One region of the Pseudarthrobacter sp. PH31-O2 genome, then DNA from elsewhere that is predicted to be linked to it. Evidence: riboswitches for the same ligand, from Rfam matches in the RefSeq annotation. Region 1 holds a riboswitch; each other region holds the start of a gene.

What was found. Region 1 has a riboswitch for S-adenosylmethionine ahead of QMG72_RS05200 (bifunctional o-acetylhomoserine/o-acetylserine sulfhydrylase). Riboswitches for the same ligand answer to the same signal wherever they lie in the genome.
Region 2: it holds a riboswitch for S-adenosylmethionine, as region 1 does, so the genes downstream of both, QMG72_RS00520 (aminotransferase class V-fold PLP-dependent enzyme) here and QMG72_RS05200 (bifunctional o-acetylhomoserine/o-acetylserine sulfhydrylase) in region 1, are expected to answer to the same signal.
Region 3: it holds a riboswitch for S-adenosylmethionine, as region 1 does, so the genes downstream of both, QMG72_RS13515 (DUF1737 domain-containing protein) here and QMG72_RS05200 (bifunctional o-acetylhomoserine/o-acetylserine sulfhydrylase) in region 1, are expected to answer to the same signal.

What each region holds. Positions count from the first base shown of each region.
Region 1 is NZ_JASIST010000002.1:297,245-302,564, reverse strand. Features, by position in the region: gene metX (homoserine O-acetyltransferase MetX) at 1-1,022, opposite strand, end outside; SAM riboswitch class IV at 1,034-1,149, opposite strand; gene QMG72_RS05200 (bifunctional o-acetylhomoserine/o-acetylserine sulfhydrylase) at 1,229-2,545, opposite strand; SAM riboswitch class IV at 2,610-2,725, opposite strand; gene QMG72_RS05195 (VOC family protein) at 2,942-3,580, shown strand; gene QMG72_RS05190 (CPBP family intramembrane glutamic endopeptidase) at 3,725-4,498, opposite strand; gene QMG72_RS05185 (histidine phosphatase family protein) at 4,550-5,230, shown strand; gene QMG72_RS05180 (amidohydrolase family protein) at 5,249-5,320, opposite strand, start outside.
Region 2 is NZ_JASIST010000001.1:127,068-132,387, forward strand. Features, by position in the region: gene QMG72_RS00515 (class I SAM-dependent methyltransferase) at 1-287, opposite strand, end outside; gene QMG72_RS00520 (aminotransferase class V-fold PLP-dependent enzyme) at 412-1,890, opposite strand; SAM riboswitch class IV at 1,925-2,038, opposite strand; gene hisN (histidinol-phosphatase) at 2,145-2,957, opposite strand; gene rsgA (ribosome small subunit-dependent GTPase A) at 3,010-4,125, opposite strand; gene aroA (3-phosphoshikimate 1-carboxyvinyltransferase) at 4,109-5,320, opposite strand, start outside.
Region 3 is NZ_JASIST010000008.1:154,936-160,255, forward strand. Features, by position in the region: gene QMG72_RS13500 (aminodeoxychorismate lyase) at 1-152, shown strand, start outside; gene QMG72_RS13505 (glycosyltransferase family 2 protein) at 174-1,454, opposite strand; gene QMG72_RS13510 (ATP-grasp domain-containing protein) at 1,456-2,400, opposite strand; SAM riboswitch class IV at 2,944-3,058, shown strand; gene QMG72_RS13515 (DUF1737 domain-containing protein) at 3,072-3,392, shown strand; gene QMG72_RS13520 (rhodanese-like domain-containing protein) at 3,389-3,799, shown strand; gene QMG72_RS13525 (O-succinylhomoserine sulfhydrylase) at 3,800-5,008, shown strand; gene QMG72_RS13530 (glutamate--cysteine ligase 2) at 5,079-5,320, opposite strand, start outside.

The DNA.
Region 1 (5,320 bases):
ACGGCCGCCACAAGGAAAGCCGCCGTCGCAGGGGCGAGCGCCTCCGTCAGCGCGCCGCGGCCCCGGCAGACGTCATGGCTCATCAGCGCCTCGGTGATGGCGATGTAGCTGTTCGCATCGAAGCGGCGGACCAGCTTGTTGCCCTGGTGGTCCAGGTAGCTCTCCACCTGGTAACGCCCGCGCCCGGCGAGTGACCCGGCACGCAGCGGAGCCTCGGAGTCCTGGGCGTTCCGGCCGAACCGTCCATCCAGCTCTGCGGCCGAACGGTAGGTGATATGCGCTATCCGCCGGGCCAGGGCCAGTCCCGCCTCCGGCCCGGGACCGCCGTAGTAATCCCCGCCGTTGAAGTTGGGGTCCTGCCGGATGGCGAGTGTTTGCGCCTGGGCGAAGGCAATCTGCTCGGCGGTGCTGCTGGCTCCGATTGAAATAACCCCGCAGCGCCGGACCCGGTCCGGGTAGCTGACGGCCCATTCGAGGGCACGCGCCCCGCCCAGGGAACCGCCGAGCACGGCGTACCAGCTCCGGATTCCCAGCGCGTCCGCGAGCCGGGCCTCGGCGTCGGTGGTATCGCGCAGCGTGACCAGCGGGAACCGTGAGCCCCAGGGCTTCCCGTCGGGTGCCGTCGACGAGGGTCCGGTGGAGCCGTAGCAGCCGCCCAGGATATTGATCGAAACGACAAAGTACTTCCCCGTGTCCACCGGGGCGCCCGGGCCCGCGAGCTGCTCCCACCAGCCCGGCTCCGCACTGGCGCCGCGCGTGACGTGGGTGTCCCCCGTCAACGCGTGCTCGATCAGCACGGCATTGGAGCGTTCGGCGTTGAGGGTCCCCCATGTTTCGTAGCCGAGGGTGGCGTCCGGCAGCCGGGCGCCGGATTCGAGAACCAGGTCACCGATCCGGAGGTACCGGACGGTTCCGTCCGGCACAGCCGCGCCGTCCGCGGCGACGCTGCCGCCGGGGTCCGGGGCATGGGAATGGGAGGTCTTGCTTGCGGCTTCACCCTGGCGGGTGGCGGCAATCGTCATGTGAGGACCTAACTTCGCGCTTGCCCGCCGGCAGCTCACCGGCAGGCCAGGTCTTCACCCGGGGCACCCCGCCGCAAATGGAGGGTTGCCGGCCAGCAAGCCGGGGCTGTCGCTGGCACTCATGACCTCCCCTGAGTGTACGAAATGCGGCCGCCCGGTGGCGAAGAATGTGACGCCCGTGTGACTTCCCCCCGGGGAACGGTTGGTCAGACGGTCTTGGCGGCGCGGAAACCGGCATCCAGGTCGGCGAGGATGTCGTCGATGTGCTCCAGGCCGACGGAGAGCCGCACCAGGCCGGGGTTCACCCCGGCAACGACCTGCTGCTCCGGCGAGAGTTGGCTGTGTGTCGTCGACGCCGGGTGAATGACCAGCGAGCGCACATCGCCGATATTAGCGACGTGCGAGTGCAATTCAAGGGCGTCCACAAAGCTCTTGCCGGCCTCGGCTCCGCCGGCGATGTTAAAGGAGACAACGGCGCCGGTCCCCTTCGGTCCGTACTTGCGGCCGCGCTCGAACCAAGGGCTGGACGGCAGGCCGGCATAGGCGACGGATTCGACGTCGTCCCTGGCCTCCAGCCATTCGGCGACCCGGCCGGCGTTGGCAACGTGCCGCTCCATCCGCAGGCTAAGGGTCTCGATGCCTTGGGCGATAAGGAAGGCGTTGAACGGGGACACCGCAGAGCCCAGGTCGCGCAACAACTGCACGCGCGCCTTGAGGATATAGGAGAGGTTCGCGCCGAGGGCACCGTCCACGCCGAGGTCCCGGGCGTAGACCAGCCCGTTATAGCTGGGATCCGGGGTGTTGAAGCCGGGGAACCGTTCCGGGTCCTTGCCGAAGTCGAAATTGCCCGAGTCCACTATCACGCCCGCGATCGCCGTTCCATGGCCGCCGAGGTACTTGGTGGCCGAATGCACCACAATGTCCGCACCCCACTCGATCGGCCGGATAAGGTACGGCGTGGAGAGGGTGTTGTCTACGATCAGCGGGACACCGGCCGCGTGGGCCACCTGGGAGATGCCCTCAAGATCCAGCACGTCCTGGCGCGGGTTGGAGACCACTTCGCCAAAAAAGAGCTTGGTATTGGGCTGCACGGCGTCACGCCACTGTGCCAGGTTGTCCGGGTCCGCCACGAAGGTCACGGAAATGCCAAACTTCTTCAGTGTGTGCGCCAGCAGGTTGTAAGTACCGCCGTAAAGGCTGGGACTTGCCACCACGTGGTCTCCGGCTTCGGCGACATTCAGGATGGCCAGGGTCTCCGCCGCCTGTCCGGAGCTCAGCAGCAGAGCCGCGAGTCCGCCTTCCAGGCTGGCAACCCGCTGCTCCACGGCATCCTGGGTGGGGTTGCCGATCCTGGTGTAAATGGGGGCCAGCTCCGCCAGGGCAAAGCGGTTCGCGGCACTCTCGGCGCTGGGGAACACAAACGACGTCGTCTGGTAAATCGGCAGCGAGCGGGCGCCGGTGGCGCTGTCGGGCTCCTGGCCGGCATGGATCTGACGGGTTTCGAAGGACCAGGCACTTGACATCGGGACACTCCTTAGGGGAGCGGGCACAGCCTGAGCCTGGGCACCGTGGCCCGGGCCCGTGCTGGCGCCGCGCTTGCCTCCCGGCGGGCGCCGGACGGCCAGGTCCTCACCCGGGGCACCCCACCGCGATACGAGGGTTGCCGGCCAGCAAGCCGGGGCTGTGCGCTGGCACTCATGACCTCACCCCAGTCTAGGAACCGGTTGCAGGCGGTGGATAGCTTTATGACAAAGATGAAGCTGGCCCGGCCGCGGCGCTGCTGATGCCATGCCAATGCGGCCACGTGTGCTGCCAAGTGTGCTGCCGAGAGTGTGGCCGGAACAGTCCGGATCCGACCCCAACTGCCAGTAAGGGTACCCTAAGCTGAGAGGCGCATCACAAAGTGCCAAGATGATGGCATGCGCATGGATCACGTCTCTTACGCCTGTGAACAAGATGGCCTCGCTGCCACCACCGAACGAATTGCGTCTGCCCTCGGCGTGGAAGCCGTGAAGGGCGGAGTACACCCCCGATTCGGGACCCGCAACATGATCATCCCGCTAGCGGGACACAAGTACCTCGAGGTGGTGGAGGTCCTGAACCACCCGGCCTCCGACAAGGCCCCCTTCGGCCAGGCCGTCCGCGCCCGCTCCGAAGCCGGCGGCGGCTGGATGGGCTGGTGTGTGGAGGTCGACGACCTCGCCCCGTTCGAAGTCCGGCTCGGCCGCGCCGCCGTCAACGGCAACCGCAAGTTCCCGGACGGCCGGGAGCTGGTCTGGAAGCAGATTGGCATCCTTGGGCTCATCGCCGATCCCCAGGTCCCGTACATGCTCAAATGGGAAGGCGATCCGGAACTCCACCCGTCGAAGGCCTACGAGGGCAACGTCAAAATGTCCGCCCTCACGATTGCCGGTTCGGCCGAGCGCGTCACCGAATGGCTCGGCGTTCCGGTGGAGAAGCCGCTCGAAGACGTGGCCGTGCACTGGATTGCTCCGCGCGGGACACCCGGCATCCTCTCCGTCACGTTTGAGACGGCCTCCGGAGCCGTCACCATCTGAGGCTTCACCGCCCCACACTTCGGCCGCCATCAGCGGGTGTCAACGACGTCACCCACCGATGGTGGCCGAAATTCTTAAAGCACGCACAGCGCCGCCGCCGCCGTGCCCCGCAGAACCCCTCCCCCGCAGAGCCCCTCCGGCGGCTCAGCCCAGGCCGATGGCCTTGCCAAAGAGGCTGAAGCCGACGAAGGCCACGGTGTCCAGCACCGCGTGGGCGATCACCAGCGGCATCACCCGCCGCGTTCGGGTGTACACCAGTGCAAAAACGACGCCCATGATCGCGTTGCCGATGAACGGGCCGAAGCCCTGGTACAAATGGTAGCTGCCGCGCAGCATGGAACTGGCGAAGATGGCCAACGGCAGGCTCCAGCCGAACTTGCCGAGCCGGTCCAGCAGGTAGCCCACCACAATCACTTCCTCCACGATCCCGTGCCGGACCGCGGAGAGGATGAGCACCGGCACCGTCCACCAGTAGGAATCGAGGGCACTGGGGATAATCGCCGTGGTGATCCCCAGCGCCCGGCCCGCAGCGTAGAGGCCCAGGGAGGGTACACCGATCAGGGCCGCCAGCCCGAGGCCCTGGAGCAGGTCCCTGCCCGGGCGGGCAAACGTGAATCCCAGTTTCCCGAACGCCGTGGCTCCGCTGCCGGCCGCACCGGACACCCGGTGTTCGGTGAGGAAATAGAGCACCAGGACCACCGGTACCAGTGCGAAGACAATGTCCAGCAGCTGGTAGCTCAGGTCAAAGTATTCGCGGCTGCTTTGGGAGCGGTTCAGGGTGGAAGTCCCCTCCGCCAGCGGCGCCCGGGTCAGCTTGTCCAGCAGCTGAACGACCGAGTAGACGGCGGATTGGCCCAGGGACAGGCCCAGGACGATCCAGACTTCTAGCCGCAGGCGACGGCGGGAGGGAACCAGCATGGTCCTATCTTGCCCGGTTTTTCCCGGTCGTCACGCCTATGCTTGGAGTTTATGAGTGCGCCCGGGAAAATCATCATGATCCGGCACGGCCAGTCCGCCGCCAATGCCGACACCTCGATCTACAACCGGGTGCCCGACTACCGGATCCCGCTGACCGGGCTTGGCATCGACCAGGCAAGGGCAGCCGGCGAACGGGTACGGCGGCTGCTGGACGGGCAGCCGGCCTGCGTCTACGTCTCCCCGTACCTGCGCGCCTATCAGACCCTGGAGGCGATGAACCTCGGCGCGCTGGTTGAACGCGTGATCGAGGAGCCGCGGCTGCGTGAGCAGGACTGGGCCAACTTCCAGATCGCCGGTGAGATCGAAGACCAGAAGGAACTCCGCAACGCCTACGGACACTTTTTCTACCGCTTCCGCGAAGGCGAATCCGGCTCCGATGTCTATGACCGGATCTCCTCATTTATGGAAACGCTGTACCGGCACTGGTCCAAACCCAGCTACGCCCCCAATGCGCTGTTTGTGACCCACGGGCTGACCATGCGGCTGTTCTGCATGCGCTGGTTCCACTGGTCCGTGGAGTACTTCGAATCACTCAACAACCCGGACAACGCCGAGGTCCGCACCCTGTACCGCACCGCAGAGAAAAAGTATGAACTCGACAAACCGTTCAGCCAGTGGGAGGCCCGGCGTGTTGATGAGACCGTGCTGAACGCTCCGCGGATGGTGTTCTAGCGGCCGCAGCGGCAGGCGTCAGCGCGCCCGGACCCCGGCCCGCCAGACCGCGTGGGTCAGCGGGATGCCGGGCCGGTAGGCCAGATGGGT
Region 2 (5,320 bases), on a different contig from region 1:
CCCTCGACGGCGGTGACCCCGGGAAGCGCCCGGCGCAGCTGTTCCAGCATGTCCGCGGATGGGTCCACTGCCACCGTGCGCAGGCCGCGCCCGACCAGCAGCGCCGTGAATTTCCCGGTTCCGGCGCCGAGGTCCGCGGCATCCGCTGCGCCGCCGGGGATCAGCCAGCCAGCCGATTCCTCGGGATACCCGGGCCGGACGCGGTCGTAGTGTTCCCCGCCGTCCTGAAAGCTGTGCCCCAGCTCCTGGCGCCGCCCCTGGGGCAGCTTGGGTCCGCCGCGTGCCACGTTTGATCTCCTTCGGCAGGTCCGGGTACGTACCTTGTGAATTTACCGCACCGGGCAGGGGCCGCGTTTGCAGGGGCCGTGTCTGCCGGCGCCGCCGGAGCCAGCGCCGCCGCACCGGCGGCCGTTAGTCCAGCGTGCAGGGCGCCGCCCCGGCCGTGCCGGGGGTATTGGGGGCCCAGTGCGGGTAGCTGCGGGTGTCGTTGGACGGTACCCAGCGGCCTGCGTCCACCACGTAGTCCCAGCCGAGGCCGTTCCCGAGCAGCTCCCGGACTCCGGTGAGCAGCCGCTGGGCGTCATCAAGCCTGGAGCCCAAACCGAAGCTTGCCCGAAGCGACCCCGAGGGCAGGCCAAGCCGCCGGAGCAGCGGATGCGCGCAAAACCTGCCGTCGCGCAGCCCCATACCGTGCTCGGCGGACAGGTAGGCTGCCACCAGGCCCGCGTCGTAGCCTTCCACCGAGAAGTTGACGACGCCGATGGTGCCGGCGCCGGGAAGGGTTTGTGACCCGGTGCCCGCCCCCGGCCCTGCAGCCGCGTCGAAGGTACCGCTGTCGGAGAAGATCTGGTGGACCGTCACACCGTCGATCCGGGCGAGGCCCTCCACCAGGAAGGACCGGATGGCGTTCTCGTGCGCGTGCCACTGGTCCGGGTCCAGCCCGGCGATGATTTGCGCGGCCCGGGCCAGGGTGGCGGCGCCGAGCACGTTCGGGGATCCGCCCTCATGCCGGGCGGGTCCCGTGGTCCAGCTGACGGTGTCGATCCGGGCGTCCTGGACGGCCCCGCCGCCCGCGAGGTGCGGGATGCCGGCGTCGAGCCAGTCGGGACGCCCGATCAGGACGCCGGCACCGAAGGGTGCGTAGAGCTTGTGCCCCGAGAAGGCGATGTAGTCGAGATCGTCCGTGGAGACGTTGATCCGCCGGTGCGGGGCCAACTGGGCGGCGTCGACGACGATCCGGGCGCCGTAGTCGTGCGCCAGCGCTGCCAGGGCGCGGATAGGCAGGATCTCGCCGGTGACGTTGGAGGCACCGGTCACGGCAAGCAGGCTGACGCCGCCGTGTGCGAGTTCCTCGCGGAGCAGCTCCAGGGTGGCCGCGAGGGTGGGGGCGGCAATGACGCTGCGGTGGGGTACCCGCTGCCAGGGCAGGAGGTTGGCGTGGTGTTCAATGTCGAGGTAGAGCACCTCGCCGGTATGCTCGCCGTTGACGACCGGCAGGCAGCCGGCCAGCAGGTTCAGCGAATCAGTGGTGTTCCTGGTGAAGATCACCGCATCGTCCGGCCGGCCGCCAACGAAGTCGCGGACAATCCCGCGGGCGTTCTCGTAGACCGAGGTGCTGATCTGGGAGGCATAGCCGGCGCCGCGGTGGACGCTGGCGTAGAACGGCAGGATCTCGTTGAGGTAGGCCGAGACCACGGACAGCGCCGGAGCCGAGGCACCGTAGTCCAGGTTGGCGTAGCGGACATGTCCGCCCTGGATGAGAGGCGCCTGGATCTCGGCGCCGGTCACCGCGGCCAGCGGCCGGCGGGCAACGGCGAACCGCGGATCGGGATGTGCCGGACCGGTGTCGGCCTGAACCTCGGCGGCGGCAGGAATGGTGGCAGTCGTCATGGGACCTCGCTCGAAAAGGACCCCACGCACCGGGGATCCGCGCTTGCCGGGTCCGTTCCGGACCGGCCAGGTCGTCACCCGGGGCACCCCGCCGCGAATGGAGGGTTGCCGGCCAGCAAACCGGGGTTTAGCGCTGGCACTCGTGACCTGGTTCGAGCCTAGGCCATGCCGGCTTCCGTGGAAAAGGCAGGGCAGGATTGTGAAGTCCTTTGTGACGGGCCGGTACCGAAGCTGCCGAACGGCGCCGGACGCGCTTACAGCAGGTCGTCCAGCCCGGGGTTCAGACGCTTGAGGACTTCGGAGTGCAGAATGGAGTTGGTCGCGAGGGCGTTGCCGCCGAAGGGACCGTCTTCTCCTTCGAGGGAGGTAAAGCGGCCGCCGGCCTCGGTGACGATCGGAACCAGCGCGGCCATGTCGTAGAGGTTGAGTTCGGGTTCGCAGGCGATATCAACGGCACCTTCCGCCACCAGGCAGTAGGACCAGAAGTCGCCGTAGGCGCGGGTCCGCCACACCTCTTCGGTGAGCCCCAGGAACTCGTCAAGGTTGCCGCGCTGCTTCCAACCTCCCAGGCTGGAATATGACAGCGAGGCATCCGGCAGGCTCGCGACGTTGGAGACCTTCAGCCGGGTTGCGGCCGCCAGTGAACGGCCCATGTACGCACCGGCGCCTTTTGCCGCCCACCAGCGCTTTCCCAGCGCCGGGGCACTGACAACGCCGACCACCGGCTCGCCCTCATCGACGAGGGCGATCAGCGTCGCCCAGACCGGGACGCCGCGGACGAAGTTTTTGGTCCCGTCAATCGGGTCGATGATCCAGCGGCGGGAGCCGTGGCCGGAACTGCCGAACTCCTCCCCGAGCACGGCGTCGCGGGGCCGGGACCGCGACAGCTGGCCACGGATGGCCTCCTCGGCGGATTTATCGGCGTCAGTGACCGGCGTCAGGTCCGGCTTCGTCTCGATCCGAAGGTCGAGCGCCTTGAAGCGGCTCATGGTCTGGGCATCTACGGAATCTGCCAGGACATGGGCAAGGCGCAGGTCGTCGTTGTAGCTCGAAGCGGGTTGACTCATGCTTCCAAACTACCGTCAAAGCGGGCAGGGAAGCGGTAGGCGCCGCGGCCTGCTAGGAGACGGTGCCCAGTTCCTTAACGTCCTGGGCTTCCAACCGCGGGTCTGTCCCGAGCAAACGGCGCAGTGAGGCGAGCCTGGCCGGACCGGATTCTCCTGCCTGGCCGGAGGCCACCCAGGCGTCCACGCCGCAGTTGACGGCGCTGGAATCGTGCTTGCAGCCCCGTTCGCAGTCGTCGGTGCCGGGCTCGAGGTCGGGGAAGGACCGCAGGATCCGGTCCGGGTCCACATGCGCGAGCCCGAAGGAGCGGATGCCCGGGGTGTCGATGATCCAGCTCCCCGCCGGCGCATCGTTGACTTTGAGGGCCAGCGCGGAGGATGAGGTGTGGCGGCCGCGCCCGGTCACGGCGTTGACACCGCCGGTGGCGCGTTCGGCGCCGGTGAGGGCGTTAACCATGGTGGACTTGCCGACGCCGGAATGGCCCAGCATCACGGTGACCTTCCCGTCGAGGTAGGCGCGCAGCTGTGCGACGGCGTCCTTGTCCAGCCGGGCGGAGAGCCCGTCATCGGAGCGGGCATCGATGCCCGAGGCGGCGGAGTCCGCCGTCTTGGAAATAATCACCGGGAAAGCAAGGTGCTGGTAGTTGGCGAGGAGCTCGGCAGGATCCTTGACGTCGGCTTTGGTGACAAGCAGCAGCGGATCGATCCCGGCGTCGTACGCGGCCACCAGGGCGCGGTCGATAAATCCGGTCCGCGGCTCGGGATTGGCGGCCGCCACCACGATCACCAACTGGTCGGCGTTGGCGACGACGGCGCGCTCGATCGGGTCCGTGTCGTCGGCGCTGCGCCGCAGCAGGGTCCTGCGGTCCTGGATCCTGACCAGCCGGGCCAGGGTGTCGGGCTCGCCGCTGACGTCGCCGACCAACGAAACGAAGTCGCCGGCCACTACCGGGTTGCGGCGCAGTTCGCGGGCGCGGGCGGCGATGATCTTCCGTTCTGCCCCCGCGCCTTCGGCGACGACGGCGGTGTAGCGTCCGCGGTCAACGGTAATGATCCGCCCGGTCACGGCATCGTCGTGGCTGGGCCGGTCCTTGGTGCGGGGCCGGGTGCCTTTTTTGTTGGGGCGGATCCGGGCGTCGGATTCGTCCCAGGAATCAGTGCTGCGTGCCACCGGAGGCGTCCTTCTCTGCCGGGGAGGCCCCTGCGGGAGGCGTGTTTCCTGCGCTGAGGCCAAGCATGGACTCCCACAGTTGCGGGAAGTCGGGCATGGTCTTCGCCGTGGTCCCAATATCCTCGACAACGACGCCCGCTACGGCCAGGCCGAGGATGGCGCCGGCCGTGGCCATACGGTGGTCGGCGTAGCTGCGGACGACGCCGCCGTGCAGCGGGGCGGGCCGGATGATGAGGCCATCAGAGGTCTCCTCCGCGTCCCCGCCGAGCCGGTTGATCTCCGCCACAAGGGCGGCCAGCCGGTCCGTTTCGTGCCCGCGGAGGTGGGCGATGCCACTGAGCCGGGAGGGACCGCTGGCTAGCGCGCAGAGTGCGGCGACAGTGGGGGCAAGTTCGCTGGTCTCGTGAAAGTTCCCGCCGGTGAGCTCCGGGCCGCCGGTGACGGTCAGGGTACCGTCGGTGAGCGACACGGTGGCCCCCATCTCCGCTAGCACGCTGCGCCACATATCGCCGACCTGCGTCGTCGGGGCCGGCCAGTTCGGGATGCGTACGGTGCCTCGGGTGGCCAGGGCCGCCGCCAGGAACGGACCGGCGTTGGAAAGGTCCTGTTCGATCCTGACGTCAAAGGCCCGGATGGGTCCGGGCGAGACAACCCAGTGGTTTGGGCGGGAATCGTCAACGGCTACCCCGGCTCCGCGCAGCACGGCGACGGTCATGGTGATGTGGTCAAGGCTGGGAACGGGCATCCCTGGGTGTTCGTGGCTCTGGTGTTCGAGGTGCAGTCCGTCCACAAACCGGGACCCGGCCAGGAGCAGTGCGGACACAAACTGCGAGGACGCGCTGGCGTCAATAACGAGGTGGCCGCCGCGCACGGCGGCCGCGCCGTCGACGGTGAACGGCAGCGAGGATGCCGGGCCTCCGTCGGGCGCGCTGACTCTGACGCCCAGCCCGGTGAGGGCTTCGATGATGGGGCCCATTGGGCGCTCGCGCGCGTGCGGATCCCCGTCGAACAGCGTCAGCCCCGGGCGCAGGGCCGCGAGGGGCGGCACGAACCGCATAACCGTCCCCGCCAGCCCGCAGTCCACCACTCCCGTCCCCCCGGCTGCCGCCTGGCTGATGGGCGTGATGGCCAGGTCCGGGCCGAAATCGCCGTCGCCGGGCACTTCCGTGATCCGGGCCCCGAGTTGCCGCAGCGC
Region 3 (5,320 bases), on a different contig from region 1:
GCGACCTCTACGACGCCGACGCCGTGTGGCTCATCTCGAGCATCCGGCTGCTGGCGCCCGTCAACCACATCGACAGCAGGGAAATCGGCACCCCGGAACAGCGCAAGCAGCTCACCGCGGAGCTCAACGCGCTGTACGCCACCATCGGGTAGGCACAGTGATCGGGGCAGCTTTCAGGCCCTGAGCTGCGCGCGTGGCCGCTGGGCGCCGGCGGTACCGGATCCCGTTCGGACGGGATTGTTCCGGCGGAGTACCCTCTCCCGGACTTCCTGGACCAGTGCGGCGATCACGGCCAGGCTCGTAAACAACGAATAAAACGGCATCAGCGGCAGCGCACATACATGCCGCAAGTCTTTCCACGCCCGGTTGGCGCCCAGCGCGCACACCGGCAGGACCAAAGACACAAGCAGGCCCAACCAGGCCAGGACCACCCAGTCGACGCCGGCCGGCGGGCGGTAGCCGGCCGCAAGGAGGACGGCCACGCCGAGGAGCAACGGGATCTGAAGCGCAGGAAGGACCACCATGGTAATGGCGTGGAACACCAGCTGCGTTCCGAACGGGCCGTACCGGAGATTGCCGATCAGATCTTTGTGCAAGGCCATGGTCTGCAACAGGCCGAGGTACCTGCGGACCCGTCGGCGCCAGAGGCCGCCAACGGTCAAGGGAGACTCCGCCAGGACAACAGCCCTCGGGGCGTATACCACCCGGTAGCCTGCCTTGTGAACCCGCCAGGCCAGTTCCAGGTCTTCGCTCACCGTGTCCTGCCGGAACAGTCCCACGTGTTCGAGCACACTGCGCGGGAAGGCGCCGATGGCACCCACGTCGGTGGGTATACAGCCGACTACCGCCAGGGCGCGCCGGACCAGGCCGCCGCCGATGTGGCCGGTGAAGGTTAGCACCCGGCCCTGGACCCCTTTGACCTTCACCGGCCGGCCATCACCACAGACCGCGCCGGTTCGCTCGTCGTCAAATCCGCGGAGCATCATCCCGACGGTGTGCCGGGAAAGAATGACGTCCGCATCGATAAACATCAGGATCTCGCCGGCGGCGTTGCGGATCCCGAAGTTCAAGGCCGCCGCCCTGCCGGCGTTGGCCTGCGCCAGAACCTTAATCCGGGGATCCCTGGCAGCGAGAGCCGCCATAATCGTGGCGGTGCAGTCCGTTGAACCGTCATCCACCAGGATCAGCTCGTACCGGTCGTAGCGGGTGCGCTGAATCGATCGGACGCAGTTCTCAATAGCGGCTGCCTCGTTGAATGCCGGGACAATTATCGACACACGGGGCCACGCATCGAACATCGTGGGGACTTCGCGGCGTCGGCGATGGGCGCTCCGAAGTTCGAACCAGACGGCAAGCGGCACAACGAGCAGTTTCACCAGCCCGAACAACAGGACCGGCAGCCCGAGGAGGACGAGCGGGAACTGGGCCGCCGGGAGCGCTGCGGTGACGTTCATTTCAACCCATGGCATCGGCGAACGGCCCCATGCAGTGCCGGAACGACGCCGGGTTGAAGGAGGGCAGGATAAAGGACGCCAGCACCGCATCGAGCAGCTCAGGCGCGAGTCCGCTGTTCGATCCGAAGCGGGCGTTCACCGCCAGAACCACGGGTGTCCCGTCGGCGCGTCGACGAACGTCCACCTCCACAGGCCCCGTGAGGCCCAGCGCGCGGACCGCAGCCATCGCCACGTTGCCCACGTCGATCGCTTCGCCCGCCTCGGCCCGGCGAGTGGTCACGGCGTTGCCAACGATGCGGTCCGCCGGCCCAACCTTCGCCACAACAACCGCAAACGGCGCGGCACCGTTGTGCGCCGGTGTTCCGAAAACCATGGGCCGGTACTCGTTTCCGGGGATGAATTCCTGGACGATGCGGCTGTCCGGCAGTCGCTGCCAGTCCATTTCCGTGCGGCCATCGACGACTGTCACGACCCGGCCGCCTCGGGACGCCCGGGGTGAGACGACGACCGGTCCGCCCAGGGCGGCCATTGCAGCGTCCGCACCGGCGAAGTCGCTGGGCACGCCGAACCGGGGCACGGGAACGCCCGCTGCATGTAGTTGCCAGGCCGTAAAGAGCTTGTCATGGGCCAACGCCACCGGGCCCGGATCGCCGATCATCACACGTACGTCCGCTCCGAACGCCGCCCGGAACGCGGCGAGCTGCGGCAGTTCCTCGCTGACCGTGGGAATGACAAGATTGATGCCTTCCTGGCTAACCAGTCGCCGAAGTGCTGATACCCGTTCCGCGTCCGTCGCGTGCGGGACGGGGAACACCGTGAATCCTGCCCCGTCCGGCAGCTCGAGGATGTCCGTCCCGAGGACAGGAATGTCGCGCGCTTTCAGTTGGGCCGCGATGGCCTGGCCCGCAGGGCCGCAGGCGCCGGTGACCAATACGCGCGGCCTCACCGCTGTGCCGTCCTGGCAGCCCGGACCCGGCCATCGCCGCCGGCGTCCGCACCGGAGGGCCGGTTCGGAATCAACCCTTCCGTTACCTGGCGGCCGGGTGTGCTGATAACAGCGGCCAAGGCCGTGCTCAGGAGAATAATGAGTAGAACATATATCGCGGCCATAGCAGTCCCCTTCCCTTGTTAAAGGCCCGGCAGTCGACGGCGCCGCACCGGCCTAACTGGCTGGATCATCAGAGCCGGCCGCAAAACTGAGCGATCCTCGGATGGCGTTTTAGGGCCTGGCGACTTCCGTGGCGCTGGTCCTTCAGTAAAGTCGCGCCGACTGCCAAAAGTCCCGAGTAGGAACTACCCGAAAGCCTCCCCGGTTCAAATTCGAGGCCCCGGGGGTTTGTACCTGTGTGCAATCCCCCGAGTACGTGGATGGGGACGCTGGCATGACCGCTGGCGAATGGCTTATGAACAAACCTCCGTTTCCACCCCGCTCCTTAACATGACGGCCGCCGCCGTGCGGTCCGGCGTCACAGGTGTTACGTTCTTTGGGAGTAATGAGAACCGGCGCCAAGCCCTGACTGGCCGGTCGGCAACCCTCCCTTCCGCGGCGGGGTGCCTCAGGTGAGTACTCGGCATATCGACCATTCGAGCTGCAAGCGTGAAAGAAGGAGATCCGTCATGCCTGACGCGTCCACCGCTGCTGTCCCCCGGACAGCAGCGAACAAAGCCCCGGCCCCGTCCCCCGCAGTCGCCGGTGCCGCCGAGCAGAAACTGCTGTACCGTCTGTTCACCGGAGCCGATGACCGCGCCTTCTGCGAGCGTGTATCGGCCGCCCTCACCGAGGGCTACGTTCTGCACGGCGGCCCGGCTGTCACGTTCAACGGCAGCAACGTCGTCGTGGCCCAGGCACTTGTGCTGCCGGCGGCGATCGCCAACGCCGATGCGGCCGTCGCCAGCGCCGTGGACGATCTCGACTTCGACGGCGGGGGCCACGCGTGAGCTACGCCGGGGACCTCAGCCCGCAGGAGGCCTGGTCCAAGCTCGGGGACGGCGCCATCCTGGTGGACGTCCGCACCGAGGGTGAATGGGCCAGCGCCGGAATTCCGGACACCAAAGCGACGGAGAATGATCCGCTCTTCATCCAGTGGAGCCTCGCCGGCGGCATCCCCAATTCGCAGTTTCTGGCGCAACTGAGACAACAGGCCCCCGAAGCCGGCGGCACCGAATTGTTGTTCCTGTGCCGCTCGGGCGCGCGCTCCGTCGCGGCCGCAATCGTCGCCACCGAGGACGGTTTTACCTCCTTTAACATCCTTGAGGGCTTTGAGGGCGAACCCGACGGCGAGGGCCAACGCACTGTCAACGGCTGGAAAAACCGCGGCCTCCCCACCAATCTCGGAAGACACTAAGTGACATTCAACCCTGATGCCGCCGACTGGAGCGCGGACACCCAGGCCGTCCGCGGCGGACTCGACCGCACCGGATTTCAGGAGACGTCAGAACCGGTCTTCCTGAACTCCGGCTTCGTCTACGAATCGGCGGCCGCCGCGGAACGCGCCTTCGCCGGCCACGACGAGCGTTTCGTCTACTCCCGCTACGGCAATCCCTCTGTGGCGACGTTCCAGGAGCGGCTCCGGCTGCTCGAAGGCACCGAGGCCTGCTTTGCCACGGCGTCGGGCATGTCCGCTGTCTTTACTGCCCTGGGTGCCCTGTTGGCCGCCGGCGACAGGGTGGTGGCGGCCCGATCGCTGTTCGGCTCATGCTTTGTGATCCTGAACGAGATCCTGCCCCGCTGGGGCGTCGAGACGGTCTTCGTTGACGGCCCGGACCTGGTGCAGTGGCGCGAGGCGCTCGCCAAACCCACCACTGCTGTCTTCTTCGAGTCGCCCTCGAACCCAATGCAGGAAATCGTGGATATCGCGGCAGTGAGCGAAATGGCGCACGCGGCCGGGGCGACGGTCGTCGTCGATAATGTCTTTGCCACTCCCCTGCTGCAGCGCTGCGGGGAGCTCGGCGCGGACGTGATCGTCTACTCCGGCACCAAGCACATCGACGGCCAGGGTCGCGTCCTTGGCGGCGCGATCCTGGGCACCAGGGATTTCATCGAGGGCCCGGTCAAGCAGCTGATGCGCCATACCGGCCCGGCACTCTCGGCCTTCAACGCATGGGTGCTGACCAAGGGCCTGGAGACGATGGCCCTGCGGGTGAACCACTCCTGTGCCTCCGCGCTGCGGCTGGCCGAGTGGCTTGAGGAGCAACCCGCGGTCAGCTGGGTCAAGTACCCGCTGCTGCAGTCCCACCCGCAGCATCAGCTGGCCGCCCGGCAGATGAAAGCCGGCGGCACCGTGCTGACCTTCGAGCTCGCCGCGTCCGCCGGGCATTCGGCGAAGGAGGCTGCGTTCGCGCTGCTGGACGGGTTGCGGATCATCGATATCTCCAACAACCTCGGCGATTCGAAGTCGCTGATCACCCATCCCGCCACCACGACGCACCGCGCTATGGGGCCGGAGGGCCGTGCGTCGATCGGGCTCAGTGACGGCGTGGTGCGCCTCTCGGTGGGACTCGAGGATATTGCGGACCTGATCCGCGACCTCGAGCAGGCGCTCAAATCTTGCTAGCGCCGTTTGCGGTGCTTGAGTTGGCAGATAGCGGCGATGCCTTGGCGGAGAACTGCCGTGAACTGCACACTCAGCGCCGCCGGACCGGGCCCAGCGTTGTGCTCCCGTCGGCGGGTTCCCCGGTGTCCGGTCCCGGCACGGTCGCCGCGACGGCGCGTTCAACGACGGCGGACAGGCCGCCGGCGTCGAACGGTTCCCTTTGCAGCTGCGACCCGGTGCCCTCGGCGAGCATCCGACTAACACCATGGCGCACCAAGTCCAGCTCGCCCTGATCCACCAGCACGGGCGCTACGAAGTCCACCAGGGCATGGA